Regions from separate parts of the Providencia alcalifaciens genome, predicted to be linked through region 3. Evidence: predicted binding sites of a transcription regulator. Region 3 holds the regulator's gene; each other region holds the start of a gene.
What was found. The regulator PurR, encoded in region 3, represses purine synthesis genes. The targets are predictions, from matches to a motif close to CANGCAAACGTTTGCNTG.

Region 1: a site for PurR is predicted at 6,422-6,439, ahead of glyA (serine hydroxymethyltransferase). Genes of this name have one in related genera too.
Region 2: a site for PurR is predicted at 4,073-4,090, ahead of LDO73_RS02685 (NCS2 family permease). Genes of this name have one in related genera too.

The regions. Positions count from the first base shown of each region.
Region 1 covers NZ_OU659204.1:2,583,858-2,594,585, forward strand. Annotated here, with positions in the region: gene iscU (Fe-S cluster assembly scaffold IscU) at 1-57, opposite strand, end outside; gene LDO73_RS11885 (IscS subfamily cysteine desulfurase) at 82-1,296, opposite strand; gene iscR (Fe-S cluster assembly transcriptional regulator IscR) at 1,425-1,922, opposite strand; gene trmJ (tRNA (cytosine(32)/uridine(32)-2'-O)-methyltransferase TrmJ) at 2,040-2,771, opposite strand; gene suhB (inositol-1-monophosphatase) at 2,896-3,699, shown strand; gene LDO73_RS11905 (3-phenylpropionate MFS transporter) at 3,782-4,933, opposite strand; gene glyA (serine hydroxymethyltransferase) at 5,063-6,316, opposite strand; gene hmpA (NO-inducible flavohemoprotein) at 6,667-7,866, shown strand; gene glnB (nitrogen regulatory protein P-II) at 8,053-8,391, opposite strand; gene LDO73_RS11925 (NAD+ synthase) at 8,404-10,026, opposite strand; gene glrR (two-component system response regulator GlrR) at 10,068-10,728, opposite strand, start outside.
Region 2 covers NZ_OU659204.1:610,551-621,278, forward strand. Annotated here, with positions in the region: gene LDO73_RS02670 (helix-turn-helix domain-containing protein) at 1-365, opposite strand, end outside; gene LDO73_RS02675 (MFS transporter) at 705-1,901, shown strand; partial or broken gene LDO73_RS02680 (ArnT family glycosyltransferase) at 1,971-3,655, opposite strand; gene LDO73_RS02685 (NCS2 family permease) at 4,209-5,555, shown strand; gene LDO73_RS02690 (Na+/H+ antiporter) at 5,847-7,496, shown strand; gene LDO73_RS02695 (carboxylate/amino acid/amine transporter) at 7,563-8,450, shown strand; gene metR (HTH-type transcriptional regulator MetR) at 8,347-9,303, opposite strand; gene metE (5-methyltetrahydropteroyltriglutamate--homocysteine S-methyltransferase) at 9,412-10,728, shown strand, end outside.
Region 3 covers NZ_OU659204.1:1,688,642-1,699,369, forward strand. Annotated here, with positions in the region: gene LDO73_RS07730 (helix-turn-helix transcriptional regulator) at 1-515, opposite strand, end outside; gene punC (purine nucleoside transporter PunC) at 679-1,902, opposite strand; gene punR (DNA-binding transcriptional activator PunR) at 2,025-2,930, shown strand; gene purR (HTH-type transcriptional repressor PurR) at 2,946-3,971, opposite strand; gene LDO73_RS18200 (YnhF family membrane protein) at 4,239-4,322, shown strand; gene sodB (superoxide dismutase [Fe]) at 4,411-4,989, opposite strand; gene LDO73_RS07760 (Grx4 family monothiol glutaredoxin) at 5,590-5,937, shown strand; gene rnt (ribonuclease T) at 6,034-6,678, opposite strand; gene gloA (lactoylglutathione lyase) at 6,807-7,214, opposite strand; gene LDO73_RS07775 (DUF1289 domain-containing protein) at 7,399-7,638, shown strand; gene slyA (transcriptional regulator SlyA) at 8,145-8,579, shown strand; gene LDO73_RS07785 (glycine zipper 2TM domain-containing protein) at 9,035-9,502, opposite strand; gene anmK (anhydro-N-acetylmuramic acid kinase) at 10,027-10,728, shown strand, end outside.

The DNA.
Region 1 (10,728 bases), 900 kb from region 3:
TGAACCGACGTTACGTGGATTTTCATAATGATCGATAACTTTTTCGCTGTAAGCCATTTTTAAACTCCTGAAACTGTCTGATTAATGGTGAGACCATTCGATGCTGTTGAGATCTACGCCTGCTTTAAACATATCCCATAAAGGAGACAGCTCACGTAAGTGGCCGATCGCACCATGAATTTGTTTAATTGCATAGTCAATTTCTTCTTCCGTCGTAAAGCGACCGAAAGAGAAGCGAATTGAGCTATGAGCCAGTTCGTCATTCATACCTAAAGCACGCAGCACGTATGAAGGTTCTAAGCTTGCAGAAGTACATGCTGAACCAGAGGAAACTGCTAAATCTTTCAGCGACATCATTAATGACTCACCTTCAACATAGTTGAAGCTGACGTTCAGAATGTGCGGCGCACCATTTTCTAAGTCACCGTTAAGGTAAACTTCTTCGATATCTTTAATGCCGTTCCATAAACGTAAGCGTAAACCACGCAGACGTTCAGATTCTTGAGCCATTTCTTCTTTAGCGATACGGTAAGCTTCGCCCATGCCCACGATTTGGTGAACAGGTAAAGTTCCTGAACGCATACCACGTTCATGACCACCACCGTGTTGTTGCGCTTCCAAACGAATACGTGGTTTACGACGAACATACAGTGCGCCGATACCCATTGGTCCGTACAGTTTGTGTGCAGAGAATGACATTAGGTCAACTTTTAACGCTGACAGGTCGATAGGTAATTTACCCACGCTTTGAGTGGCATCAACGTGGAATACGATACCACGGCTACGGCATAATTCGCCGATTGTAGCAATGTCCTGAACAATACCGATTTCGTTATTTACGTGCATGATTGACACTAAAATGGTGTCTTCGCGCATTGCCGCTTCTAACTCTTTCAGGTCAATTAAACCGTTGCTTTGAGGTGCTAAGTAAGTCACTTCAAAACCTTCACGCTCTAATTGACGGCATGTATCCAGAACTGCTTTATGTTCTGTTTTACAAGTGATGACGTGCTTGCCTTTTTTCTGATAGAACTGGGCAGCACCTTTGATAGCTAAGTTATCAGATTCTGTTGCACCTGATGTGAAGACGATTTCACGAGGATCGGCATTCACTAATTCAGCGATTTGATTACGAGCAATATCTACCGCCTCTTCAGCTTGCCAGCCGAAACGGTGTGAACGAGATGCTGGGTTACCAAAATTCCCATCCATTGTTAGACATTGCATCATTTTTTCAGCAACGCGCGGATCGACAGGCGTAGTTGCTGAATAATCTAGATAAATCGGTAATTTCATTGCTCACATACTCCAAAGGACAAGACAACTTTGCCTTTAATTTTTTAATGACCCCAAGGGTGCAAGCCGCTATAGGTTGGGCTTTTTCACCATTTGGTGATCGACTGCAATTTATAATCTATTTTATATTAGGCACGAACATTGATAATGGATTCTGGTGTAATGCCGTTCGGCATTGTTTTACGCTTTTCATTATCTTGCCTATCAGCAACATCCAAAACTTCTTGATTCTTAACCAGCTCATCAAGGCTGATGCTGCTGAGAAAACTGGTGATTCTGTCACTTAGGTCACGCCATAATGCGTGAGTTAAGCAGCGGTCGCCATTTTGACAACCTTCTTTATTACCCTGACAACGGGTTGCATCCACGGATTCATCGACCGCAGCAATTACTTCAGCAACAAAGATTTGGTCAGCATCACGCCCAAGCAAATAACCGCCACCGGGACCGCGAACACTAGAAACTAAATCGTTTTTACGTAAACGAGAGAAGAGTTGCTCAAGATAAGAGAGGGAGATTCCCTGACGTTCAGAAATGTCAGCTAAAGGTACTGGACCTGTCTGAGAATGTAACGCGACATCTAGCATCGCAGTTACTGCGTAACGCCCTTTGGAAGTGAGTCTCATAACATAAATACTCCGTGGTAAAATATGCAGCAATTGTGACATACCTGAGTAATTTGGTCAACTATTTACCTGACTAATTTACTCAAGTATTATGCTCACTTTACCACGGCATTAACCTCATTTTTTCGCCCATTTTTCCATTGATGTCAAAATGCCACGAAGAATGTGCAACTCTTGGGTTTCAACATGGGCACGGGTAAATAAACGTCGCAGTTTATTCATAATTAACCCTGGGTGCGCCTTGCGAATAAAGCCAGATTCGTTCAATACGCTTTCAAGATGAACATAGAAACGTTCTAAATCTTCCGCTGGTGGATATTCTACCTCATCATCGGTCGATGTTTGCGTATTTTTTTCTTCAATTGCCAAATACGCCATGCGGATCTCGTAGCTAACTAATTGAACCGCCATTGCCAAATTCAGCGAACCGTATTCTGGGTTGGTCGGAATATACAAATGATAGTTACATTTTTGCAACTCTTCGTTGGTTAAGCCGACGCGCTCACGACCAAAGACAATCGCAACTGGTGACTCTTTTGACTGCTCAACAGATTTCACACCGCATTCACGAGGCTCGACCATTGGCCAAGAAAGTGTGCGAGAGCGTGCGCTGGTACCAATGACTAATTTACACCCTTCTAGCGCTTCATCGAGAGATTTTACGATTTTAGCATTGCCAATCACATCACTTGCCCCTGCGGATAATGCAATAGAATGGGAATCAGGCTCGACGAGAGGATTAACTAAATAGAGATTTGAAAGCCCCATAGTTTTCATTGCGCGAGCGGTTGAGCCCATATTGCCAGTGTGTGAGGTTTCAACAAGAACGATACGAATATTTTCTAGCATGGTTTATACGTTGTCATGAAAAATTAATCGCAAGAGTCTAACACAAAATTGCTTATTGTGACGAACATCTATATACTTTGCGTCTCTTGATTTTCGTTCTTTAACATCCCAGTGGAAAATACCCATGCATCCGATGCTTAACATCGCCATACGTGCTGCACGTAAGGCTGGTAATTACATAGCTAAAAACTATGAAGATCCTCAGAACGTAACAGTAACCCAAAAGGGTGCTAACGATTTCGTCACTAACGTTGACCGTGACGCTGAGCAAATTATCGTTGATATTATTCGTAAATCTTACCCAGACCACACTATCATCACTGAAGAAAGTGGTGAGTTATTAGGTAAAGATGATGATATTCAATGGGTAATCGATCCACTGGATGGCACCACCAACTTCACAAAACGTCTCCCTCACTTCTCAGTCTCTATCGCTGTACGCATTAAAGGCCGTACAGAGGTTGCTGCTGTCTATGACCCAATGCGTAACGAATTATTCACGGCTGTACGTGGTCAAGGCGCTCAGATGAATGGTTACCGTTTACGTCTCGCTGAGAAACGCGATCTTGAAGGCGCAATTGTCGCTACAGGCTTCCCATTCAAACACAAACAACACGCTCCTATCTACATGAATATCATGGGCAAAATGTTTGACCAATGTGCAGATTTCCGTCGCACGGGTTCAGCGGCTCTGGATTTATGTTACGTGGCGGCAGGCCGTGTGGACGCGTACTTCGAAATCGGTTTAAAACCATGGGATTTCTTAGGTGGTGAACTGATCATGCGTGAAGCTGGCGGGATCATGACTGACTTCGTAGGCGGTCATAACTATTTAGCATCAGGTAACTTAGTCGCAGGTAGTCCGCGCGTTGTTCGCGATATTCTGGCTGCAATGAAAGATGAGTTATCTGAAGCATTAAAACGTTAATTTAACCCACGTTAAATTTGCTAAAAAGGGCGCTAGTGAAAACTAAGCGCCCTTTTTATTATTGCGTTATGGTAACCCCAGTCTAAGACTGAGCCGTCACTTTTGGTCGAATAAACAATGCAGGCACAGCCAAGAGCGCCATCAAATAAAACACGACACCATGCTGGTCAGGCATACGTTCATAAATATAACCAACCATAATGGTGATCACCGCAAGCCCTCCCCCAGTCGCTAATGCAGAATAAGCACCTTGCAACGGTATAATTTCATTTTCTTTACGCGCGCTAATAAAGCGCATTGCCGCTAAGTGGCAAACGGTGAAGGTTCCGCTATGTAATATCTGAACAATAATTAAGACTGGTAATGCAGTAAATGCCCCCATCATTCCCCAGCGGATAATTCCACAAACTGCGGATAATAAAAGTAAATTACGTGCACTCCAACGCCGGAATAATCGATGGCTCAGCATAAATACAATCACTTCTGCCACCACACCCAGCGACCATAAATTACCGATCACTAAATCGGAATAACCCGCTTCTTTCCAGAACAGCGAGGCAAATCCATAATATGCGGCATGAGCACCTTGCAACAGCGTCACACAGATTAAAAACAACAATACGTTTTTATCTGCAATCAGCTGTTTGAATGATACCTTATTTGCCCCATCGATTTTTGCCACACCCGCGGGCATAATCGCTGGTTTTAGCATCGCCCCTAATAATAAGGCCGCGCAGCTGATCACCAGCGCCACCATAATAGAGGTATGTCCCCACACGCCAGCGAAATAGCCCATTGACGATGACCCAATAATAAAGGCGATGGAGCCCCAAACACGGATTTTGCCATAATCAAAAGTAAACTGTTTTTGCCATGTTCCTGCCAGTGAATCCCCTAATGGCACCATAGGGGCAAAAAATAGGTTAAACCCTATCATGACGAACATCAGCCACGCCCAATGGGAGCCGAATGAAAATCCAATGGAGAAAATAAGGGAAAGCGCTGCCAGTAATCGCAATGCATTGATCAGTTTGGAAGGCTCTTTGACTTGGGGGGTGATAAACATTGCGCCAAGAAAACGCGCTGCAAGCCCGATACCTAACAAAAGCCCTATCATTTCTGCATCAATTCCCTCACCTTGTAGCCATACTGACCAAAATGGTAAGAAAATACTGTAGGCAAAAAAGTAGGTAAAATAATCAATCGCTAGCCAACGCGTTGATGGAATAACCATCACTCCTCCCTTATTTTTTATTCCCCTCCCTATGAAGGGGTTTACAACCGACAACAAAAAACCCGCTTTTACAAAGTGTAGAAGCGGGTTTATCGTGTTAATTCAGCTTACTTTATGAGCATATCGCCATTATGCATAAACTGGGTATTTTTTGCAGATAGCTAATACTTTCTGTTTAACAGCTTCAATGGTCGCTTCGTCATTGAGGTTATCCAGAATATCACACATCCAGCCAGCTAGCTCGCGTGCATCTGCTTCATTGAAGCCACGACGTGTAATTGCAGGAGAACCGATACGCACACCAGAAGTCACAAATGGGCTCTTCGGATCGTTAGGTACGCTGTTTTTGTTTACAGTAATATTTGCGCGACCCAGTGCAGCGTCAGCGTCTTTACCTGTGATATCTTTGTCAACTAAGTCAACTAAGAACAGGTGGTTTTCAGTGCCGCCAGATACCACTTTAAAACCGCGCTTTTGGAACACTTCAACCATCGCTTTCGCATTTTTAGCGACTTGCTGTTGGTAAGTTTTGAACGCAGGCTCCATCGCTTCTTTCAGTGCTACCGCTTTACCTGCGATAACATGCATCAGAGGACCGCCTTGTGAACCTGGGAATACCGCAGAGTTCAGACGCTTATACAGGTCTTCATCGCCGCCTTTAGCTAAAATCAGACCACCACGTGGGCCCGCTAAAGTTTTGTGCGTTGTTGTAGTAACGACGTGAGCATGTGGAACTGGGTTAGGGTAAACACCTGCCGCCACCAGACCTGCAACGTGAGCCATATCAACGAACAGGTAAGCACCGATGCTGTCAGCGATTTCACGCATCTTAGCCCAATCAACCACACCAGAATATGCGGAGAAGCCGCCGATGATCATTTTTGGTTGATGTTTTTTCGCTTGAGCTGCAATATCGTCGTAATCGATTTTACCGCTTTCATCGATACCATAAGGAACGATGTTATACAGTTTGCCGGAGAAGTTTACTGGAGAACCGTGAGTTAAGTGACCACCGTGTGCAAGGTTCATACCTAATACAGTGTCACCTGGTTGCAGCAGCGCCATATAAACGGCAGCGTTAGCTTGTGAACCTGAGTGTGGCTGTACGTTTGCGTAGTCAGCACCAAATAACTCTTTTGCGCGGTCGATAGCTAATTGCTCAACCACATCAACGAATTCACAACCACCATAATAACGCTTAGTTGGATAACCTTCCGCATACTTATTGGTCAGCTGAGAGCCTTGAGCCTGCATAACTCGTGGGCTGGTATAGTTTTCAGAAGCAATTAATTCAATGTGTTCTTCTTGACGTTGTACTTCTTTTTCCATTGCTTCCCACAGTTGTGGGTCGTAATCTGCAATATTCATTTCACGCTTTAACATTCGCTTCTCCTGCCTCAGCAATTCAATAAGGTAACAATCAATTCAACTTAATGACTGACAGTGTAAACTCTTTTTCGTCGTTGAGATAGCCCCTAAGAAAAAATATACGCAAACGATTGCATTAATTTTTTTGCTTTCAGATACCTTTAAACAACACAAAATATAATAGCGCACATTTCAATAATACCGAGATGAATATCTAACTTTGCTAGCCACCTCTAATTTTGCGGTGAATTCCCCCACTTTTTAATGCGTTAATTATTTACATTTCCCGCTAAATATTATAAGTTGCATATAAAATACATGTTTATAAATTCATAATATTATGAAAATAATTCAGGAGCACCTGTATGCTTGATCAACAAACTATCGCCACAATTAAATCCACCATCCCTGCCATCGCAGCAACTGGTCCTAAATTGACCGCTCACTTTTATGACAGAATGTTTAAACAACATCCTGAACTGAAAGATATTTTCAATATGAGAAATCAAACGAATGGCGATCAGCGTGAAGCCCTATTCAACGCCATTTGCGCCTATGCAGTCCATATTGAAACCCCAGAAGCGTTAATTGGTGCAGTGGAGAAAATCGCGCAAAAACACGCCAGCTTAAATATCAAACCAGAACATTACCCGATTGTCGGGGAAAACCTGCTCGCTGCGATTGATGAGCTACTGAGCCCAGGTCAGGAAGTGTTGGACGCATGGGGAAGAGCTTATGGCGTGCTGGCAGATATTTTCATTAACCGTGAAAGCGCGATCTACCATGAAAACGCCGAGAAATCTGGCGGATGGGAAGGCTTACGTGAATTCAAAGTCACTAAAAAGCAGCCTCAAAGTGCCGTTATCACCAGTTTTGAACTCACTCCAGTAGATGGTAAAGCGGTGGCGGATTATCATCCGGGACAATATATTACTGTATACCTGAATGAAAATAGTTTTGAAAATCAAGAGATTCGCCAGTATTCACTCACTACTGCGCCAAATGGAAAAACCTACCGTATTGCAGTGAAACGTGAAGAACAAGGCATCGTTTCAGGCTTCTTACATCAAAATCTCAATGAAGGCGATATTGTTCGTTTAGCGCCACCATGCGGTGATTTTTACCTTGATGTCGAGCCGAAAACGCCAGTGACTTTAATCTCTGCTGGCGTCGGCTTAACACCAATGCTTAGCATGCTTAACCACCTCACCATACACCAACACCAAGCACCTGTGAATTGGCTACATGCTGCTGAAAATGGGGATGTACACGCTTTTAATCAAGAAGTTAGTCAATTAATGACGCAACACAAGCAAGGCCATTCCGCAATTTGGTTTAATCAGCCCGCGCCACAAGACCAACAAGGTGAAGATTACCAATACCGAGGATTACTGGATTTAACGCAAGTTAAAGAGAAAGTGCTTCAGCCAAATATGCAATTCTATTTCTGTGGGCCTGTTGGCTTTATGCAACATGTTGGAAAGCAGCTAATTGAAATGGGTGTTGCTGCCGATAACATTCATTATGAGTGTTTTGGCCCTCATAAAGTATTACCGTTAAATTAATCGCAGCTATTCATTATAGTGAATTGTTTTTAAAGCTTTAGTTATAAATGATTTTTAATTTTTGCGGTAACGGACTCGCATATAAATATATTATCATCCCATGTAAGATATATTTATCCCGTTACCGCATTTTTCATTCTAGTTAACTCGCTAGCCAAAAGCTAAATAAGCCAACTAAGACAAAAATTAAATTGCTTCTTCGTCCTGCTCACCTGTACGAATACGAATTACGCGAGCGACGTCATACACAAAAATTTTCCCATCACCGATTTTGCCGGTTTGCGCCGTTTGCATAATGGTTTCTACACAGCTTTCAACAATATCGTCCGGCACAACGATTTCAATTTTTACCTTTGGTAAAAAATCCACCATATATTCTGCACCGCGATACAGTTCAGTGTGACCTTTTTGGCGACCAAAGCCTTTCACTTCAGTCACCGTCATACCGGTGATACCTACTTCAGCTAACGCTTCGCGCACATCATCAAGTTTGAATGGTTTTATAATTGCATCAATTTTTTTCATTTTCAGTTCCTGTTATGACCAGTTTTTACGGCCAAAACCTGAGGTAATCGGATAACGACGATCTTTACCGAAATTACGCATTGTGATCCGCGGTCCAACAGGAGCCTGACGGCGCTTATATTCGTTAATATCGACAAGACGCACAACTTTGCGAACAATTTCTCTATCAAATCCGAGCTTGATAAGGTCAGCCACAGATAAATCTTTTTCTACATAACCGTCTAGGATGGCATCTAACACATCGTAAGGCGGTAAACTATCTTGGTCTAATTGCCCTGGAGCCAGTTCCGCTGAAGGTGGTCTATCAATTACGCGCTGCGGAATTGCCGGCGATATTGTATTACGATATTTAGCCAGTTCAAAGACCAGCGTTTTTGGCACATCTTTAAGGACATCAAAGCCCCCTGCCATATCGCCATACAACGTTGAATACCCAACTGCAGATTCACTTTTATTGCTGGTCGTCAGCACTAAACGGCGGCGCTTATTGGACATCGCCATTAAAATCACGGCGCGGCAACGGGCTTGTAAATTCTCTTCTGTAGTATCCGGTTGAGTGCCTTCAAACATCGGCTGTAATTGTGCCATAAAGGCATCAAACATCGGTTCGATGGAGACGATATCAAACTCAACACCCAGTAATTCCGCCTGCTCTTTAGCATCATGAATGCTCATTTCAGCGGTGTAACGGAACGGCATCATAACGGCTTGAACCCTGTCTTTACCGATAGCATCCGCCGCGATCGCCACGGTTAATCCTGAATCAATTCCACCGGATAACCCTAAAATCGCCCCATTGAAGCCATTTTTGTTAATGTAATCGCGGGTTGCTAAGACTAATGCTTGATACACCTGCGCGATTTGAGACGCTTCAGGCTGCTTCGGCTGCTCAGTCACTAATTTCACATCTTCAAATGTGACTGTCGCCACTTGCTCTGCAAATTCAGCCAGTTGGTAGACTTGCTTACCTTTGTTTGCCAGCACTTTCGAGCCGCCATCAAACACGAGTTCGTCCTGTCCACCCACTTGGTTAAGATAGACAATCGGCATGCCTGTACGCTGAGCATGTTCCACCAGCAGATCACTGCGAATGTGCTCTTTATTTAAATCATACGGTGAAGCATTAATGGTGAGAACCAACTCAGCTCCCGCCCCTTTTACCGCATCAATCGGCTCGTCATACCAAATATCTTCGCAAATCAGTAAACCGAGCTGATAACCTTTGAATTCCACCACGCACGTTTTTTCTGCCGCAGTGAAATAACGAGGCTCATCAAAAACACCGTAATTAGGCAGTTCTTGCTTAAAGTAACGGGCTAATAGCTTTCCTTGGTGAAAAAATGATAATGCGTTATAAATTTCATTATCTTCGTACCACGGATGGCCTACGATAATTCCACATTGACCGCTAGCTTGTTGTAAACGTTTTAATTGCGCGGTGCAACGCTCTTCAAAATCGTGGCGGAAGAGTAAATCTTCAGGGGAGTAGCCTGTTAGAGCCAACTCAGAAAACATGACGATATCAGTATTTTCGGCATGCTCTTCAACAGTTTGCAACATCCGTTCGCAGTTGCCTTCGATGTCGCCAACCAGCCAGTTAAGTTGTGCCAGTGAGATATTAAGCTTACGGCTCATAACGTGTTTGTTCTCCCTTAATCCTTTAAGCTATAAAGGTTTTATTCTTTAAAATCATTCGCTTCTAAATCGTGACGCCCAAGTAATTTATAAAACTCGGTACGGTTGCGTCCCGCCATGCGTGCAGCTTGGGTCACGTTGCCTTTGGTCATCTGCAATAATTTACGCAGATAATTTAATTCGAATTGGTTACGTGCTTCCACAAAGGTCGGTAGCGCCGTATTTTCGCCTTCCAGAGCTTGACTAACGAGGGCTTCGCTGATCACTGGAGATGTGGTCAATGCGACACACTGTTCAATCACGTTCACTAACTGCCGCACGTTTCCGGGCCAGCTTGCGGTCATCAAGCACTTCATCGCATCACTCGAAAAACTGCGAACAAAGGGTTTATGACGGATCGCAGCTTCACGTAATAAATGATTAGCTAATAACGGAATATCTTCCGCGCGTTCATTCAACGCAGGGATCCGCAAGTTCACCACATTCAAGCGATAATAGAGATCTTCACGAAACTCGTTTTTCTCCATCGCTTTCGGTAAGTTACGGTGAGTCGCAGAAATAATGCGTACATCAATATCTAAATCGCGGTTGCTTCCTAGCGGGCGAACCTTACGCTCTTGCAGAACACGCAGCAATTTGACTTGCAGCGGCATCGGCATATCGCCAATTTCGTCTAAAAACAGCGTCCCACCGCTGGCGGCA
Region 2 (10,728 bases), 1.1 Mb from region 3:
ACCATATGAGCGGGGCTGTTAATAATTGCGCCTCTTTTCATACTGAGTTGCCAAATTTCAGAGACGTTTCCCATGCTGATACGAAATTTAAATTGCTCTAAATAATCGCCTTCGAGTGGTGTGGCCTTCACCAAATAAGGATAAGATTCATTTTGGCGTGTAAATAAGTCACTGAGCGGAAAACGCAGTGCCGCTGCAATGGACTCTAAGGTGTCGATGCGTGGGTTTGAATCCCCTGATTCCAGTTTAGAAAGAGCAGCTTTAGAGATCCCTGATAAGAGGGAAAGCTGACTCAGAGAAAGGTTTCTCGCTTGACGTAACAGACGCACTTTCTGACCAATTTTTATATTTATTTTATTTTCCACGACACTGTCTTCCACAATATTGCTTTTATAAATTCTCATTTCTGCTGTCAATTCTAACATCTTAAATATGAAATGTCAGAAACCCGATATTATGAAAATAATATTTTGCTGAATGCGAATAAATGAAGAAATAATCTAAAAATTATTTTTTAAATAAACAATTATAAAAATAAGATTTGTTGTTTTTCAGTGTGTTATTTTGTTGAATAAATTCATGATATAATTTACTTTGTATTATTCTAATGACTGAATATGTCACAGTGTTTTATTTCAAATAAATAATATTTTTTCGGAGTTTATATCTGACAATTAATCCTAATTGAGCAGATTAATACAAAAATGAACCCTGCTAATTCGAGTTTTCAACATTTTCGACGTTCTGCTTCTTTTGCTATTTTTACGATTACAACCAGCATTGCCGTTATCGGCATCGTGATTGGTCTCAGTATCCCGATGGTGGCGCTGCGGCTGAATAATTTTGGTGTGGGTGAGCTGTACATTGGCATTATCTCTGCGGCTCCAGCCTTGGGGATGTTTTTGATTGCCCCTGTGGTACAGCGCATTGTGAAGTGGTGTGGAAAGCGCAAAGCGATGTTAATTGCGACGATGATCTCCGCCATTAGCTTACTGCCACTATTAAGTTCGCTACCTTTATGGTTGCTTTTCCCTTTGCGATTGATTACGGGACTTGCGAGCGGAGTGATGATTTGTTTGGGGGAAACGTGGATCAACGAATTATCCCCTGAAAACAAGCGCGGGCGGATATTAGCGATTTACACGACGGTATTTACCGTGAGCCAATTATTAGGTCCGTCATTTATTGCCTATTATGGTGTGGAAGATAAATCGCCTCTGTTTATCTGTACCTTGATCCACTTAATTTCTGTGGCTTTATTCCTACTGATGGATCAAAAAGTAGGGGATAGGCTTGCAGAAACGGCGTCAGAATCTAACTTTTCAATTGTACAATTCGTGAAAGTTGCTCCTGGAATTTGTGCCGGAATCCTATTTTTTGCTTTTTTCGATGGCACTATCCTGTCGATGTTCCCGATTTATGGGATGGGCATGGGGCATACCGAGGCGGTTGCTGCGATGATGATCAGCGCAATTTTGGCGGGGGATGCGATTATGCAGATGCCGTTTGGTTGGTTAGCTGACCACATGAATCGCGAAAAATTGTACCGTATTTGTGGTGTGGTCACGCTAGGGGCGAGTATGCTGTTGCCGTTCTTAATCACGCACACTTACTTTATTTGGGTTTTACTGTTTGTGTTAGGGGCGACGGCTGGGGCTATTTACACCATTGCTTTAGTGCAGATAGGCCAATACTTCAAAGGGAATGAGCTGATTATAGCCAACGCCGCAGCGGCAATGTTATGGGGCGTGGGTAATCTTTCAGGTCCATTATTGGCTGGAGCCGCAACGGCGATTTCACCGTCTGGCTTGCCAATGCTATTGATTGGAATTGCGGGGCTATTTTTATGGTTTACCCGTGAAAAATATGGCGCTCAAGCCATTGAACAACAAGCTCAGTAACGTTTTTATTATCAATGTCCTAAAAAAATCCCCGAGTTTTTGGCTCAGGGATTTTTTATTGGCTACCCACTATTCTATCACTCGATAAACGACTAAATTCTCACGGAATTCATCAGGGCGATGATTTGACCAAAACAGTTCCATGCCTTCAGGAGCGGGTTGAACTTCTTTGGATAACACAATCAGCCAGCGGCACTGCTGTGGTTTTTCAATTTCCATCTGTCTCTGATGCAAAATACCGGTGTAGTAATAGAGCATCGGCGCTTCTGATTCCCCAAGGTTTTCGGAAGCCATACAGTCATTCTGGGTAAATTGCCCTTCTAAATGATGACGAAGATCCACAAAAACCCCTTCGTAGCCTTTTGAATAATCAATCCAGCCAACAAACAACGTGAGAATAATGCTCCACACACTTACCATCCCCAGTGACCAGTTTCTTGTCGCTTGGAAAGCGCTGTTTGATGAGGAAATAAGACGATTGCGGAAGAACCAAAAACAGGTAATAAAAATGCCCGCTATCAACGCAAATACAGAAAAATGCATTTGGTAATCAAGAGGTAACCAACGACCAAAAACAGGCAACCATTGGGCGTGATGACCAACAAGTACGATAGCGTAGCAAACCCACAGAAAGAGAATTATCCCAGACCAGAAGAGGGCGGCGAAGCGTGCAAATGCGTTCAATACTTTCTCTGAAACCAGCCAAGAGCCTGCACACCGAGGATCGCCATCGGAGCAATAAAGGGCAGTAAATAGAGTGCTCGCCCACTGGCAGACATTTGTAAGAATACCACGCCAAGGACGGGAAATATGGCAATCAAATATTCATTATGATCACGCAGGCGTTTGAGTGGATGACGTAAAAAATAGGCAGTTGCCAGTAGCCCTGCAGGGAGCGCAAAGAATGCGACTGCAGAAGGAATGCGCGTGAAATTGGCTTTAGCCCCTAACTTTTCAACGGAGAATCCAAGGAAGCGACCAATGTTATTTTCCCAGAACCAAGTCACGAACAGCTCGGGATGCTGCACATACAGAATAATTGGCCAAGGTAGGATAGCAATGAGAGCGACCAAGCCTGCGAATAGCGCGGGTAACCAAAACTGTTTAGACCGGCACTGAGCGAGAAACACAGGTGCCAAAAATAGACTGATCCACAGAACGCCGGGAATAAATACACCTTTAGATAAGGTGGTGATAATGGTTCCAAGGCAGAGCCAGAAGGCGGACGCAGCAATTTTCTGTTGCTGAATTAACCCTAATAAGCCATATAAACCGATGGTAGCCCCTGTAATTAGCGATACATCCGTGAACATTTCATGGGTGTGTCGCAATATTCCGGGCGCACAAATATACAGAGCAACAGCTATCCAAATACGGATATCAGAAAAACTGTCGGATTTAAAAAAGCGACGAGCTAATAAAATAAAAAATGAAAAATTAATAATAGAAAAAAATAAGCTCGCGCTGCGGGCTGCATCGTATAGAGGCATCACTCCCGATAGTAAATGAGAAAAAAACGTCGCCGTCCAATAATAGAGTGGCGGCTTTTCCATAAAAGGCTCGCCCGCATTGGTAGGAACCAGCCAATTACCCGTCTCATACATCGTTTGAATAATACCAAAACTGTAGTTTTCATCCTGCTTCCATGGGCTATGTCCATAAATCCCGGGAAGGAGATAAATCAGTAAAAATACAGCAAAAAGTATTAAGGCACTTTTTGGCATTGTTTTAATTGAGGTTGTAATGGTTGACATAATATTTATAGCGAGTGTTAAGTATTATTAAAAAATATATTTATAAAAATAATCACCAGAGAAATGAGTTATTTAATTAGTATTAGAGAATAAATACTTTCATAAACAGATTATTTATTAAAAACTCAATATTAGTGGGGGATTTTAGCAACACTCTCACACATGTATTTAAACAAAGGATATATAGAACGAAATATGACTAACTTTCATGGAGGATTGTAAAAATACGACGCAGTTTTTATGGTTAGCGGCTAAAAAGTAGCCAGTTATAAAACACTTGATCAATTCCCCCCTTTCGAACGATAATTACGCTCTTCACAATTCGCCTCACTTTGTTCTGAAAGCCAAACGTTTGCGCACTGTCCCTAGAGAGTCACTCTGTTTACCAGTTATCTCGGTTCAGTGAACATTTATCAAAAGGTAATCGTTTACGTGAGTTTCAGTTTGAGGCGATATTCGCTAAGTCACCAAGCAAAAAATGAATAAATGCTTAGGAAAATATTAGCAAAAATAGTGACATAGAATTTTCTAAAATTAATAGCAGAGGTATACCATGGCAGGCCAACAGGCTTCATCCAATTGCAAATTGGATTCATATTTTAAGATCACAGCGCGTGGCTCATCAGTGCGCCGCGAAATCATTGCGGGATTAACGACATTCTTAGCGATGGTTTATTCTGTCATCGTCGTGCCGGGTATGTTAGGACAAGCAGGCTTTCCACCTACTGCTGTGTTTATCGCAACCTGTTTAGTGGCAGGTTTTGGTTCTTTATTAATGGGGTTATGGGCGAATCTGCCAATGGCGATTGGCTGTGCAATCTCATTGACCGCATTTACCGCCTTTAGCTTGGTGTTAGGGCAACATATTAGTATTCCAGTTGCATTGGGTGCCGTGTTCTTAATGGGGTGTTTATTCACCATTATCTCTGTGACAGGTATTCGTAGTTGGATTTTACGTAACATGCCAATGGGCGTGGCTCACGGTACGGGTATTGGTATCGGTCTGTTTTTACTGTTGATTGCAGCGACGGGCGTTGGCTTAGTGGTTAAAAACCCAAATGCAGGTTTACCTGTTGCGTTGGGTGAGTTCACTTCATTCCCTGTTTTAATGTCTCTGATTGGCTTAGCGGTAATTTTTGGTTTAGAAAAACGCCGCGTGCCGGGTGGGGTGTTATTAGTCATTATCGCGATTTCGATTATTGGTTTGATTTTCGACCCTGCTGTTAAATACCAAGGTTTCTTTAAACTGCCTTCATTCGGTGAAGATGGTTTAGCGTTGATGTTTAGCATGGATATTATGGGTGCTCTTCAAGCAGCGGTTCTGCCAAGCGTTCTGGCATTAGTAATGACAGCCGTTTTTGATGCAACGGGGACTATCCGCGCGGTTGCGGGTCAAGCGAACTTGCTGGATAAAGACGGTCAGATTATTGATGGTGGAAAAGCATTAACCGCTGACTCTGTAAGCAGCATTTTTGCAGGGGCTATCGGTGCATCACCAGCTGCCGTATATATTGAATCTGCAGCAGGAACCGCAGCAGGCGGTCGTACAGGTTTAACCGCCGTAGTTGTTGGTGTTTTATTCTTATTTATTTTGTTCTTATCGCCATTGTCTTATCTGGTACCTGCCTATGCAACGGCACCAGCGTTGATGTATGTGGGTCTGTTGATGCTGAGCAATGTCTCGAAATTAGATTTCGATGATTTTGTGGATTCAATGTCAGGTTTATTGTGTGCGGTATTCATCGTATTAACCTGCAATATCGTTACCGGTATTATGTTAGGTTTCGCCTCACTGGTTATCGGGCGTATTTGTGCGGGTGAGTGGCGTAAACTGAATATAGGTAGTGTGATTATCGCGGTTCTATTGGTAGCGTTTTATGCTGCCGGCCTTGCTATCTAAAGGTAATTCTCATGATAGGGCGGCACCTGCTGTCGCCCTTTAACGGATTGTTGCGATTCGTTCTAAAGTCCAAATTATTTTCCCGTCAGATAGCCTGTTAAGGATAGAATAGTGCTAAGGCGGTAAATGAAGTGAAATGCCTATTTTCAACCAATGGCTGCCTTGACTGAAAATCTCATGGTCTGGACGGTGCTATCTCTTACTATGCGGCGGCAGGCAAATTTTGGGTTCTCCCGTTATACTTTAAGCTGCGATATTTAGGGTATGCATTAGTTAATAAGTAAGGGCAACATGGAAATTTTCTTTACTATTCTTATTTTGATCTTGGCTGTCTCTGTTTCTGGTGTGGTGACGAAAGTCATTCCCATCCGTATTCCCCTTCCTCTTATTCAAATCGCTATCGGTGCATTATTAGCGTGGCCTCAGTTTGGGTTACACGTCTCTTTTGACCCTGAACTTTTTATGGTTCTGTTGATTCCACCGCTGTTATTCGTCGATGGGTGGAAAACCCCTACCCGTGAATTTTTCCAGAATGGGCGAGAAATTTTCATTCTGGTATTAGTGCTAGTGTTGGTAACCGTTATCGGAATTGGTTATCTGATTTACTGGCTGATGCCCGGTATTCCGCTTATTGCCGCCTTTGCGCTGGCAGCGGTACTTTCCCCAACAGATGCGGTGGCATTGTCCTCTATCGTCGGGAAAGGGCGAATTCCCAAACGCATGATGAGCGTACTCGAAGGGGAAGCATTGATGAACGATGCTTCCGGTCTGGTGGCGTTGAAGTTCGCCGTGGCGATTGCCATGGGAACGATGGTTTTCAGCGTATCGGGTGTCACAATCGAATTCTTTAAAGTCGCAGTTGGTGGCCTGTTGGCGGGCGTTGCTGTGACTTGGTTATACAGTAAATCTCTGCGCTTAATGAGCCGCTGGAGTGGGGATGACCCCGCAACACAAATTGTCTTTATGCTGCTGTTACCATTCGCCTCCTACATGATTGCGGAACATATCGGTTTCTCGGGTATTTTGGCGGCGGTTGCTGCGGGTATGACTATCACCAAATCTGGCGTTATACGTAATGCCCCTTTGGCGATGCGTTTACGTGCTGATAGCGTCTGGTCGATGTTAGAGTTTGTCTTTAATGGCTTAGTGTTCATTATGCTTGGTCTGCAATTACCGGGGATTTGGGAAACATCGGTTATTCAAGCGGAACTCGACCCAAGCGTTGAAACGTGGATGTTATTCACCGCCGTGGTGATTATCTATTTTGCGCTGCTGTTATTACGTTTTTGCTGGCTATGGTTGATGAAGAGATTCAGTCGCTTGTTCCTGAAAAAACGCCCATTACAGTTTGCGAACTATACAGTCCGTGAACTGTGGCTAGCGTCGTTTGCTGGGGTTCGTGGGGCGATTACTTTAGCCGGTGTGCTCTCGGTACCTCTGTTTTTAACTGATGGTTCTCCGTTCCCTGCAAGGTACCAGCTGGTGTTTATCGCCGCTGGGGTCATTTTATTCTCTATTTTTGCGGGCGTTGTGGCGTTACCACTCCTGCTACGTAATTTTAAAGTGGGGGATAAAGAGGCGGATATTAACGAAATCCGTATGGCGAAAGCAGCAATGGCAGAAGTGGCGATTGTCAGCTTGAACAAGATGCAAGAGCGTTTATCTGCGGATGTGGAAGAGCAATTAGACTCGGAAGACATCAACGAGGTTGCGACAAGGGTGATTGGTCATTTACGTCGTCGGACGGCAGACCAAGACGAAATGGAGCATAACTTGCAAATTGAAGACCTTGAACGACGTTTTCGCTTAACGGCGCTACGCGCAGAACGTGGAGAGCTCTATCACTTACGTGCAACCCGGAAAATCAGTAATGAAACCTTACAAAGCTTGCTGGTGGATCTGGATTTATTAGAAGCCGTGCTGATCGAAAAAGAGCATTAAAACGAAAAAACGAGTATTCTACGGGCATCTTGTTTGTTAAATCATTGTGCTTGAGAGTGAACAACAATGTGGTTACTCGTCTTCACGACGCTGCTCTGGGCAGCGTCTTTTAGTTTAATGGGGGAATACCTCGCGGGGCAGGTGGATAGCTGGTTGTCTGTGCTTATCCGCGTGAGTTTAGCCTCTCTGGTATTCCTACCTTTCCTGCGTTGGCGTAACTTCAGCGCCAAAGTGATCTCTCTGTATATGCTGGTGGGGGCTTGCCAGCTGGGGATCATGTATTACTTTGTTTTCCAAGCCTATAAATACCTGAGCGTGGCAGAATTTTTGCTATTTACGGTATTAACTCCGCTATATGTCACGTTGATTTACGATCTCTTAGAGCGCCAGCGCCTACGTAAAGGCTACCTGTTTAGCTCGATATTAGCCGTGATTGGTGCTGCCATTATTCGTTATGATCACCTTAGCGAATCATTCTGGACTGGATTGATGTTTGTTCAGCTTGCCAACATCTTCTTTGCACTTGGGCAAGTGGGCTATAAGCGCTTAATGGAAGTGCACCCGATCCCCCAGCATCAAGCCTTTTCGTGGTTCTATCTCGGGGCGACGTTGATTGCCTTGATAGGATGGCTACTGTTTGGGAATAAGGCGATGGTGCCGACAAGCCAAGCTCAATGGATAGTTTTACTATGGTTGGGTGTGGTTGCGTCGGGAATAGGCTATTTTCTGTGGAACTATGGTGCCACAAAAGTGGATGCCGGAACCCTCGCGATAATGAATAACATGATGGTTCCAGCAGGCTTATTAGTGAATTTTGCCATTTGGCAGCAACATCCTAATTGGCTCAGTTTTACCATGGGGTCGAGCCTGATAATTGCGTCTCTGTGGGTGCATAAGCGCTGGATCCTCGCACCGGCTTCACGTAAGACAAATTCTCCACCGCGTGATCAGTAGCGGTATTGGTAAATGTTTCAATGGCTGGCTGGCGCTGTTCCCCTTCACGACATGCAGCGTACAGTCGGCTCCATAATCCACTTCCTAATGTTTTCGTTGTAATCAAACCTTGTTTTTCAAAGGAATCCACCGCCCAGTGTGGCAGTGCCGCAATCCCCATTTTAGCCGCCACCATCTGAATTAAAATCAGTGTATTGTCGACAGTTTTGATATTGGGTGAAACACCGGCTGGCTGTAAGAAATGACGCCAGATATCAAAACGTTGACGCTGAACTGGATAAATCAGCAATGTCTCTTTGGCAAGATCATGAGGCTCAATCAACGGTTTTTTAGCTAATGGATGGTCATTCGCTACTACCAGTTTTACTTCATAATCAAACATCGGCGTGTAGTGTAAATCTTGATCCGCAAGAATATCTGAGGTCATCACGATATCTAATTCCCGCGAAAGTAATTCGGGTTGCGGGTCAAAGGTCACGCCAGATTTAAAATCAACGGTCACTTGTGGCCATGCTTGCCTAAACTGTTGCAACGCAGGGGTCAGCCACTGAATACAGCTGTGGCACTCAATAGCGATACGTAGCGTACTGATAGTCGGTTCATTGCAGACACGAATCGCATCTTTCACCATTGGTAAAATACGTTGCGCTAATTGCAGCAGAACTTCCCCTTGTGGCGTGAAATGGACGGGCTGAGTTTTACGAACAAACAGTTTGTAGCCTAAGCGATGCTCTAAATCACTAAATTGGTGAGATAGCGCAGACTGAGTCTGGTGCAGGTGCGTCGCAGTGGCAGCTAATGATCCGTATTGGTTGAGCGCCTGCAACGTTTTTAAATGTTTTAATTCGATCATGAGAAACCTTCAAGTAGACGATGAATAATTTGCGCTTGTGCTTTATACAGTACCTGTTGATTATGGATGTGTAAACATCTAGACGGCTAAATATTTTAAGGGGTCAATATGTCTGTTATAAATCATACACTTGGTTTTCCACGGGTCGGTCTGAAAAGAGAGCTCAAACGTGCACAAGAAGATTATTGGGCAGGCAAAATTGACCAATCTGCACTTCTTGAAACGGGTTACCAATTACGTGTTCGTCACTGGGAACAACAAAAAAATGCAGGTGTAGACCTGCTACCCGTCGGTGATTTTGCGTGGTATGACCAAGTTTTAACCACCAGTTTATTACTCGGAAACGTTCCGCCGCGCCATCAAAATGAAGATGGCACTGTCGATTTAGATACCTTATTCCGTGTGGCTCGTGGTCGTGCGCCAACAGGCAAGCCAGCGGCGGCGGGAGAAATGACGAAATGGTTTAATACTAACTATCACTATATCGTGCCGGAATTCCAGCAAGGACAACAATTTAAACTATCGTGGAATCAACTGTTTGACGAAGTCGATGAGGCATTAAAACTTGGTCACAACGTTAAGCCAGTTGTCATTGGCCCGATTACCTACCTGTGGTTAGGAAAAGTGAAGGGACCTGCCTTTGACCGCTTATCTTTGCTGAAGGATCTGCTGCCTGCTTACCAAGAAATTCTTGCTCGACTGGCTGAAAAAGGTGTGGAATGGGTGCAAATTGACGAGCCAGCACTGGTACTCGATTTACCTATTGAATGGCAGAACGCTTACCAACAAGCGTATCAATCTCTAGCAGGTAAAACTAACTTACTATTAACCACCTATTTTGACGGTATTAGCCATCACTTGGATGTAATTAAACAACTGCCAGTGCAAGGGCTGCATGTGGATGTGGTTGCGGGCAAGGATGATATTGCAGCATTGCATCAAGCGCTTCCTAAGGACTGGGTGCTTTCACTAGGGTTAATTAATGGGCGCAACGTGTGGAAAGGGGATTTAGGCGAGAAATTCCAACGGGTGAAACCGCTGCTAGGAGAGCGCACTCTGTGGGTAGGTTCATCTTGCTCATTACTGCATAGCCCGATTGATTTAAATGATGAGACGCGTCTGGATGCCGAAGTGAAAAGCTGGTTTGCTTTTGCTCTGCAAAAATGTGAAGAACTGGCGCTATTGACGAAAACATTCAACCAACCAACGGCAGAAAATATTGCAGCGCTAGAAACCTATAGTGCGCCAATTCGTGCTCGCCGCACCTCTTCTCGAGTTAATAATGTGGAGGTCGCCCAGCGTTTAGCGGCAATTAACGCGAAAGACATCGAGCGTACGCGCCCTTATGTAGAGCGTGCTGAACTTCAGCGCCAGCGCTTTAATCTGCCGTTGTGGCCAACCACGACAATAGGCTCTTTCCCGCAG
Region 3 (10,728 bases):
TTTTGAACTAAGCGTGCGCTGTAGCCAATATCATCGGCAATCTCGGTAATTTTTTTATTTGGATTTCGATAAAGGGAATCGATGACTTGGTCAATAAAATGGTTTTTTTTGGTTGCTTTAGTGACGTAAAAACACGAATTCAACTCTTTAAAAGAAGAATTGGCCAATGATTTAAACCAGTTATCACTCCAAACTTGGTTAAGCGGAGTGGGGATATCCGTATAATTTAACGTGCGCTGGGGAAGCAAAAAACGTAAGGCATCATGGCGAATACGCAGCACCATCACACTGGCATTATTCGGGATAGCCGTAAATATATTGACTCTGGGGATGATTAACTGAAATGGATTGACGGATGTATGCTCGTGAGTCGACATGCTAATATTTTCAGTCGAAACCCAGATTTCAGCACCTGTGCCTGGGAAGACTTTAATAGCATCAGTAAATTTCTTGATAATCAAAACTGAACTAACAAACTCTTTTAATTCATCAGGAGGATAATACTGTGTCAGCATGGCTCTTCAAAACGTCATAATTGAATATGCTAATAATAGCGTGTTATAGGAAAAAAATTAACTCCAATAAATACGTATTAACCAAAATAAAAAATCAGCCACGTTATCAATAATGGTAACGTGGCTGACTATAATGATTCTAAAAAATAACTTTAATTAACGATTAATCATGCTGATATTCAGTATGCTTAATCGCATTATTTGATTTGCTGGCACAACGCTGCATGAAATAGCCTATAATCATTGGGATCACCGTGAATGCCATCACGCCAGTAGTAGCAAGTAAAGGGTTAAAGGTAAGCGCAGATACTAATAAGCTAGCTAAGAAGCATAACCCTAACTGTAAGGCATTTTGTAATGCAGCGGCCTTACCACTAGCTGATGGGAACGTATTGAGGGCTTTGGCTACTGCAATTGGGTATGATGCTCCGTTCATTGCTGCCATAAAACAGAATGGAACTAAAATCATGGTTAATGTTGGCTGAGTATAAATCGACATGGCGAAGAGAATCATCATGCTAACGGCATAACCGGCTAGCAAGATTGGGAACAACGTTTCAGCGCGAACTTTAGCTAATACGAAGCGGCAGCCGTATCCCCCGACAATAAATGCCAGTGTTTGAGGAATATAACTCAGGCCGATATCTGCAGGGTTAAAGCCCATATTGCGTAGAATAAACGGTGAACCCGTTAACCATGCAAAAAAGCCAGCGCTACATGCTGCGTACACAAGCACGTTACCACTGAAAACAGGGGAGCGTAACAAGGTAGCAAAGGAAATTTTGGTTTGTGGCTGGTTTTCTTCTGCTGTGACTTTCGGGGCAACTTTTTTTAACATCAAAGTCGGTAGCAAAAGTAAAACGCCCACCATCATCAGCACGATGAAGATAAATTCCCAGTTTTTGTGTTCAAGCACCCAGGCACCTAAGAGGGGCGCTAAGGCGGGAGAAAGAGCCACTAAAGGCATGATAGAAGCAAATACTTTTTGAGTATCAGCTTCGTTATAGCGGTCGATAACGAGGGCTTGCCATAAAACTGCAGCAGAACAAACGCCAACAGCCTGTAAGAATCGAAGGATTAATAGCTGAGTAGCATCGGTGACCCAAATCATTGCTAAGCAGCTAACAATAAACAGGGAAAGCCCCACAATAAGGATAGGTTTACGGCCTAATTTATCTGAAAGGGGTCCCCATAGTAGCTGGGCAAAAGCAAAGCCCGCTAGAAAGATACTCAGAGATGCGCTGATAGCGCCTTCAGTCGTATTTAAGGATGTTTGCATTGAACCAAAGGCAGGCAGATACATATCGATGGCTAAAAACCCCAGCATGCTTAGGCCAGCAAGGTAAATCAAAAATCCAGAGGAGTTTTTTGTCGCAGTATTTGTCATAGTTTTTGCTTAATCTATATTTAAAATAATGTTAATAGTTATCTTATTGTATAGGCTATTTTTTTACGTTGTGAAACGGTAATATTTGGACTCTGCTATCAAATAATTTGAAGGGAAAGAAAATGTGGTCAGCTCATGCACTTGAAGTCATAGACGCAGTTGCTCGAACGGGAAGCTTTAGTGGTGCTGCGGATGAGTTGCATCGAGTCCCTTCAGCGATCAGTTACACAGTAAAACAAGTCGAAGAATGGTTGGCAGTTCCGCTATTCGAGCGCCGTCACCGTGATGTAGTATTGACGGAAGCTGGGGTTATTTTTATTAAAGAAAGTCGAAGTGTTATCAAAAAAATGATTGATACTCGACACCAATGCCAACAAGTTGCCAATGGGTGGCGTGGACAGTTCAGTATTGCTGTTGATTGCATCGTAAAACCGCAGCGTACAGAACAGTTGATTTTGGACTTTTATCGTCATTTTCCTGACATTGAACTGTATATCCACCCTGAAGTGTTTAATGGGGTTTGGGATGCTTTAGCGGATGGACGTGTGGATGTCGCGATTGGCGCGACCCGAGCATCACCAATTGGTGAGCGCTATAGTTTCCGTGACATGGGTTTTATGTCATGGCGTTGTGTTGCGAGCCCCGATCATCCATTAGCGAAAATTCAGGGCAAGCTGACGGATGACCAAATGCGTGAATATCCAAGTTTGTGCTTAGAAGATACCTCAAGAAGCTTACCGAAAAGGGACACTTGGGCGCTGGACAACCAACGTCGCTTAGTTGTGCCTTACTGGGAAAGTGGTTTAGCGTGTTTGGCAAATGGTTTGTGTGTGGGGATGGTTCCAGAGCACCGTGCGGCTCCGTTGTGTGCAGAAGGCAAGCTAGTTGAGCTGGAATTAGCGCAGCCGTTTCCTGAAAGCCCTTGCTGCTTAACGTGGGTTGAAAAGGATACATCTCCAGCGCTGAGATGGCTTCTTGACTATCTTGGTGATAGCGAAACGCTCAACGCGGAGTGGTTTTCGAGCTAATGTTCTGAGATAGGATTAGCGGCGATAATCAATAAATGGACCGTCAGCCACGGAACGGCGTTCAACTAAACGCGGGTGAACTTCAATCGTTTGCGCATCTTCGCGTTTATTCACAATACGATCGAGCAACATCGCAAATGCCATCTGACCTAAACGCTCTTTTGGCTGGTGGATTGTGGTTAACGCGGGGGTGAAATAGCGCGCATTACGCACGTTATCATAGCCAATAATGGAAATATCTTGAGGGACGCGTAATCCCATCTCGTCAGCTGCACAGATTGCTCCCATCGCCATGATGTCTCCTCCACAGAAGACAGCTGTAGGACGGTGTTTGTTACTGAGGATTTGCATCATTGCTTTGTAGCCTGATTCTGGTTCGAAATCCCCTTGAACAATCCATTCATCTTTCAACGTAACTTTGGCTTCTTCCATGGCTTTTTTGAAGCCTGTTAAACGCCCAATACCTGTATTTCTTTCAAGGGAGCCGGGGATCACGCCAATTTCACGATGACCACGATCAATAAGATAACGACCCGCTAAATAACCACCGTGGAAAGAGTTATCAATAATACTGTCAGTGAAATCCCCGCGAGAGGTACCCCAGTCCATGACAACCATTGGAATATTTCGGTAATCTTCTAACATTCCAATCAAGGTGTCGGGGTATTCTGAACACATCACAAGTAGCCCATCGACACGTTTTTGTGCCAACATTTGCAAGTAAGCTTTTTGCTTGCCTAAGTTATTGTGAGAGTTACATAAAATTAGAGTATAGCCTTTCTCATAGCAACTATTCTCGACAGACTCGATCACTTCTGCGAAATAGGGGGCTTCACTTGATGTTGCCAACAGGCCAATTGATTTGGTGTGGTTGACTTTTAAACTACGCGCAACCGCACTCGGAGAATAATTGAGCTCTTTGATGGCGGCCCAAACGGCTGTTTTTGTATCATCAGCGACAAAACGCGTCTTGTTGATAACATGGGAGACGGTTGTGGTAGAGACGCCCGCACGTTTCGCCACATCTTTAATTGTTGCCATGAGAAGAAAAAACTCCTAACCAAAACTTGGTCTCTAAAATAATTCTAGTTAAATAATTACCTGCATATTGATGCATAGTACCTTTGCTGGCAATAATTTAGCGATTTGTTATCGATTTTGTCTGATCTAGCGCAAAAACGAAAGAAATAATTGATGTTATAACATGTGATATAGACACTGGTTTTACATTTTTGTGCATGTATACTGAAATAACCTTTTTATTTTATGGTTATTTGATAATTCAATTTCTTTATATGAGAGGGTCTCATGGATACAGATTTTAAATATGGATTGCTAGCTGCGTTTGGCTCTTTAGCGGTAATTATTTTGTTTGCTGTGCACATTTTTTGATTTCATTTCCATCCTAGCGACTAAGGATGAGAAATAATTAAGGGCGAGTATTACACTCGCCCTTAGTCATTTTAGAACTGAACTAAAATTAAGCCAGATTTTCTTCAACAAATTTCCAGTTAACCAGCGCCCAGAAGTTTTCTAAGTATTTTGGACGTGCGTTACGGTAGTCGATGTAATAAGCGTGTTCCCAGATATCTACAGTCAGAACTGGCTTGTCGTCACCAGAAATTGGTGTTGCCGCGTTAGACGTATTAACGATAGCCAGGCTGCCGTCTGCTTTCTTCACTAACCAAGTCCAACCTGCACCGAAGTTTTTAACTGCGGCATCAGTGAATTGCTCTTTGAACTGAGCAAATGAACCGAATGCTTTATTGATAGCTTCTGCAACTTTACCTGTTGGCTCTCCACCTGCATTTGGTGCCAAGCAGTGCCAGTAGAAAGTGTGGTTCCAAACTTGAGCGGCGTTGTTGAATACGCCAGCTTCAGAAGTTTTGATGATATCTTCTAAAGACAGACCTTCAAATTTGGTGCCTTTGATCAGGTTGTTCAGGTTAACAACATAGGTGTTGTGGTGCTTACCGTAGTGGTATTCTAAGGTTTCAGCGGAGATATGAGGTTCTAAAGCATCTTTAGCATAAGGTAGAGCTGGTAATTCAAAAGACATTGCGTACTCCTTGATTGCTTTTATTCAGTGTTTAGGGTGTTTGCTCGTAAAATGAGCGAAATTAAATGTACTTCTATTAATTAATCTACTTCTAGTATCGCGACGTCAAGCTATGGTTAGCTATTGCGCCGCATTGTAAGTCATGTTTTTATCATAACAGAATACAGGTTACAGTAAGAAAAAAACTGTTCCATGATGCTATTTATGCCTTAATTGTTAGTAAGTTGCATAATTATTATTCCACTGCGTGTCGTTATTGTCATTGAAGAGCAGGGGAATACATCAAGTGTTATTAATTTGCTAATATATTAACAAATAACTCCTATGATTACACGGCAAAAACACCTAACGTGAATTTTTTATAGTAAAAAGAAAACGTTGCTATTTGCTTTTCACCTTTTGAGTACAGCAAATAGGAGTGCTATAGTATTCAACTTATAAAACTGGCATATTGTATGAAACAATCATGGAACAATTTGCGATGTTTTGACTATGCCGGCGATTACACCGGTCAATGTGTTCTGTCTAATGAGTTACCTTGCAAATGATTCAAAGTGGCTCAGTGACTGCAAAATCAGCACCCACGTTTTAGGATATAAAATGACAACAATCGAAAAAATTGAGCGCCAAGTTAAAGAAAATCCAATTTTATTATACATGAAAGGCTCTCCAAAACTGCCTAGCTGCGGTTTTTCTGCTCAAGCTGTTCAAGCACTGTCTTCTTGCGGTGAGCGTTTTGCTTACGTTGATATTTTACAAAACCCGGACATTCGTGCGGAGCTGCCAAAATATGCTAATTGGCCAACATTCCCACAGTTATGGGTTGATGGCGAGTTAGTTGGCGGTTGTGACATTATCGTTGAAATGTTCCAACGCGGTGAATTGCAAGCGCTGATCAAAGAAACTGCGGATAAATACCGTCCAGCAGACGAAACCATCACTGAGTAATCAAATGGTTCAATAAGCTTTCATGCTTATATTGATGAAAACCGTATTAGCGTAAAACTAATACGGTTTTTTTATATTTGAGGAATTAAAACTAAATTACTGTGGTTCACTAGGTAGTGGCCATCCGCCCAATTTTTTCCATTTATTGACTAATTCGCAAAATAATAGCGCGGTGCGATTAGTATCGTATAGGGCTCCGTGGGCTTGCTTGCCATCAAATGGAATACCTGCGGTGACACACGCTTTCGCAAGAATGGTTTGTCCAAAGACTAATCCGCTCAGTGCTGCAGTATCAAAGGTTGCGAAGGGATGAAAAGGGTTGCGCTTTAACCCTGAACGCTCTGCTGCATTCATAACAAAGCTGTGATCAAAATTTGCGTTATGAGCCACCATGATCGCGCGATTGCAATCAGTATTTTTCATACCTTTTCGAATTGTTTTAAAAATGGCATGTAATGCTTCATATTCGCTCACTGCACCACGTAGGGGGTTAGTGGGGTCAATACCTGTGAACTCCAGAGCTGAGGGTTCCAAATTCGCCCCTTCAAATGGTTCTACATGAAAATGCAGTGTTTCATCAATGGCTAACCAGCCATCTTTGTCCATTTTGAGTGTAATGGCCGCTATCTCTAATAGGCCATCAGTTTTGGGGTTGAACCCACCAGTTTCGACATCAATAACGACTGGGTAGTAACCCCGGAAGCGGTTAACCAGTGAGTTAGGATTATTTTTTTCAGACATTAGGCTTTCAATTTACAGTTTCTGGTTGGCTTTCATTATGCCAAAGGGAATACATTTTTGCAGGTAGATACTGAAGAAATTTTAGGTGATGGTTATCACCACCTAAAATATAAAATGTATGTGAGGGATTAATTGCCTAATCCTTTGCTTGCACTTTTGTTCTCGATAAGCTCAATTTTATAGCCATCTGGATCTTCAACAAAAGCGATAACGGTTGTACCACCTTTGACGGGTCCTGCTTCACGAGTGACATTTCCACCAGCTTGACGAATGTCTTCACAGGTTTTAGCAACATCATCAACACCTAATGCAATATGACCATAAGCATTACCTAAATCATATTCTGTTACGCCCCAGTTATAAGTTAACTCGATAACAGCACCTTCACTTTCATCGCTGTAACCGACGAATGCTAAAGAATATTTGTATTCTGTATTTTCGCTCGTGCGTAGTAAGCGCATACCTAATACTTTGGTATAAAAATCAATGGAGCGTTGCATGTCGGTAACACGGAGCATGGTATGTAGTAAGCGCATAATAGTAGTTTCCCTATAAATTCTTCAGGCAATAATGCTTAAAGTCGAATCGATTTATCTATCAATATAACGTGACAATATGACTAAATACAGCGATTGAGGTTTATTTTTTAGTCATATCATGGCTATACTCAATTTAAGGGAGTATATCATAATTTTATGTTTATATTACGGGTGGTTAACGATGGCAGAACAACTTGAGTTTTTTGACATTCCAAGCCCTTGCCGTGGAATATGCCAGACCAACGAGCAGGGATATTGCCGAGGTTGTTATCGAACCCGAGATGAACGTTTTGGTTGGTTACAGTTCACTAACGCTGAAAAACGTCATGTCATCCGTTTATGTCGCCAGCGATTTTTAAGGGCAAATAATAAGAAAACGGCTCAAGAAGACATGAATGATCCTCAACAGTCTCTATTTTGATTGTCAATAAAACTATTATAAGTTAAATGATTTAATAATAAATCAATTCATTTGAATTAATTCCAATAGTTACATTTCAATAAAATTTTATTTATTCAAAACGATGATGAAACTCATATAAATCAACTGTAAATGACATAATTTTAAGAATAACTATATTACTTTGTTTTTAAAGGTTTTATTTGCTATCGCGTTTTTTATTGTTAGTTGTAATTACTATAAGGGTTAAAATAGATAGATTTGAAAGAAGAGTAAGGCTATTCTTATTAATAAGATAATTGATAGATTGTCTTATTAAGTGATTATATTGTTTTCATATGAAAAATCATGGGGAAAAACAAGGTGTATGTCACCAAATTATTTATTGATACTCACTATATATAGGTATTTATTAGGTGCTAGCTCAATAAAAGGTTGTAAAGATAAAAGGGAATTAATATATAATTTAAAAAATAATATTTATTTGGCATATTTTTTAGGCATATAATTATATAAAGGAGGGTAAATTGGAATCTCAAATTGGAACTGAATTATCTCGAGTAGTCCGTATGTGGCGAGCATTGATTGACTATCGCCTCAAGCCACTTAAACTCACACAAACACACTGGGTAACACTGCATAATATTAGTCAGTTACCGCCCGAACAGTCGCAGATTCAATTGGCAAAAGCAATCGGTATTGAGCAACCATCTCTGGTCAGAACATTAGATCAATTAGAAGAAAAAAGGCTCATTTCTCGTCATACATGTTCGAATGACCGACGCGCCAAGAGAATCAAACTCACAGAGGAGTCGGAGCCTTTTATCAAAACGGTGGATCAAGTGATTAATAATACTCGGACAGAAATTTTAAGTAATATTAGTCATGATGAGCTAAGCCAGTTATCTTTACTACTATTAAAATTGGAGAAAAATATTCTACGCTTACAAAACGATTCATAGACTAATAATTGTATTTTTCTAATTTCATTTTATTTATATGAATATAATGTATATAAATATACGTTAAACTAATAACTATGGCCACCATGCACGTAATATGTGTTTTTATATAGATGCATGATTTTTTACGTGAGGCGGCTTTGTATTCTATTACTATGGATTAATTCTTAAAAAATAGGGCATTAAGGTGTACATATATGAATAACAAATATTGGTCAAGAAAAACAGAGAATACAGATTATGTAAATTACATTTTACTAGAATGATATTAATCACAATTATTCAAAAAAGTTCTATTGTAGAGCTCATAAACAAAAAGATAGTGAAGAGCTCAGATTCGATAAAAAATTATTACTAATAAGCTAAAACATAAAATACTAATCATGATTTAAATAAAAAATGCGTTCATCGATTAATTAGTCGGTGAACGCATTTTATTTTCAATTTATGTCAAATTAGCGAGGTGACACAGTCACTGTATTTCCGCTGTTTGCGATCATAACACGCTGACCTACACGGAAAGCGGCAGGATCTTGTTTCTGAACAACAACAATGTTTTTACCACTGTCTAAACGGATTTCAAGCTGCACACCTTGGCTTTTGTTTAGGGCACCTTGTGCTTGTTGACCCGCTAAACCACCTGCGATTGCACCAGCCGCTGTTGCTAGTGTTTTACCAGTACCACCACCGACGGTATTACCTAACAGGCCACCGATAACTGCACCGCCAATTGCACCAATCACGTTACCATCTTCACCTGCTTGAATGGTCACTGGGCGTGCGTTGAGTACCGTACCATAAGTCACAGTTTGGACTTGTTTAGCATCTTGAGCTGAAATAGTATCACCAGAAAGCGTACTTGTATTGACACAGCCAGATAACGCAACAACCGCAGCAACACCTACAAAAACTTTCTTAAGCATAATAACTCCTATGAGACTTGCTGTTCGTGGCAGTAACGTAGCATCGAAGATTTGTTCTTACCATAAGCACAACAACATGAAAAATTTGTTTTAGATAACAGAGCCTAGACTACTAATTTTGAATTAAATAATGCATCAACACTAGGTAAAATATCTCAAATTCCACCCAAAATCCCAACGTAAGGCACCCTTTGCTAAAGAATTATCTATTTTTTGACTATTTTAGAACATCAATTTATGGCAAAGGCTAAGTAAGGGATTTTCACCTGTAATAAAAACCACTCACCTTAAGGTGTAGCAGATAATTACAGAATGAACCATTATAAATCAAATTAAATAAATGAGAGATAGAAAAACGATTCATTGTTGCTATTTTGCTCACTATTTTCATCTCTTCTATCAATTATTTATTATTCCTGCGAAGCGCTACGAGAAATTGAATCAAGCAGTTGACAAATTCTTCTCCCACAGCACAATCTTTCCTAGTTTATCTCATCGGGTGAATAGACACGTTAAAGGGAATAATGATGATTAAATCGGGTCGCTATATCGGTGTTATGTCAGGAACCAGCCTAGATGGTGTTGATGTCGTATTAGCTGCAATCAACGATAAGTTTGTTGCAGAGCAAGCTAGCTTGAGCGCCGCATTTCCGATTGAACTGAAAAAGCGCATTCTTAATATTTGCCAAGGGCAAGAAACAACACTTTCTGAATTGGGAAAAATAGACAGAGAGCTTGGCACAATATATGCGGATGCTATTCATCAGCTGCTTCATCAAACGGGCCTATCTCCTGAAGATATTATTGCGATTGGTTGTCACGGGCAAACGGTTTGGCATGAACCTGATAGTGAAACACCGTTTACTATGCAAATTGGTGATAACAACCGCATCGCGGCATTAACGGGAATAACGACAGTAGGTGATTTTCGCCGTAGAGACATGGCTTATGGTGGGCAAGGTGCTCCGTTAGTTCCTGCATTTCATTTAGCCGTATTAGGGCATCCGACTGAAAAACGTATTGTGCTTAACATTGGCGGGATTGCTAATGTTACTGCATTGCTGCCAAATGCATATGTAAAAGGCTATGACACAGGACCTGGCAATATGTTAATGGACACTTGGGTCTGGCGTAATAAGCAACAAGCGTATGATAAAGATGGTGAATGGGCAAAAACAGGAACGGTGAATCAGGCATTATTAAATGCGATGCTTAATGATAACTAT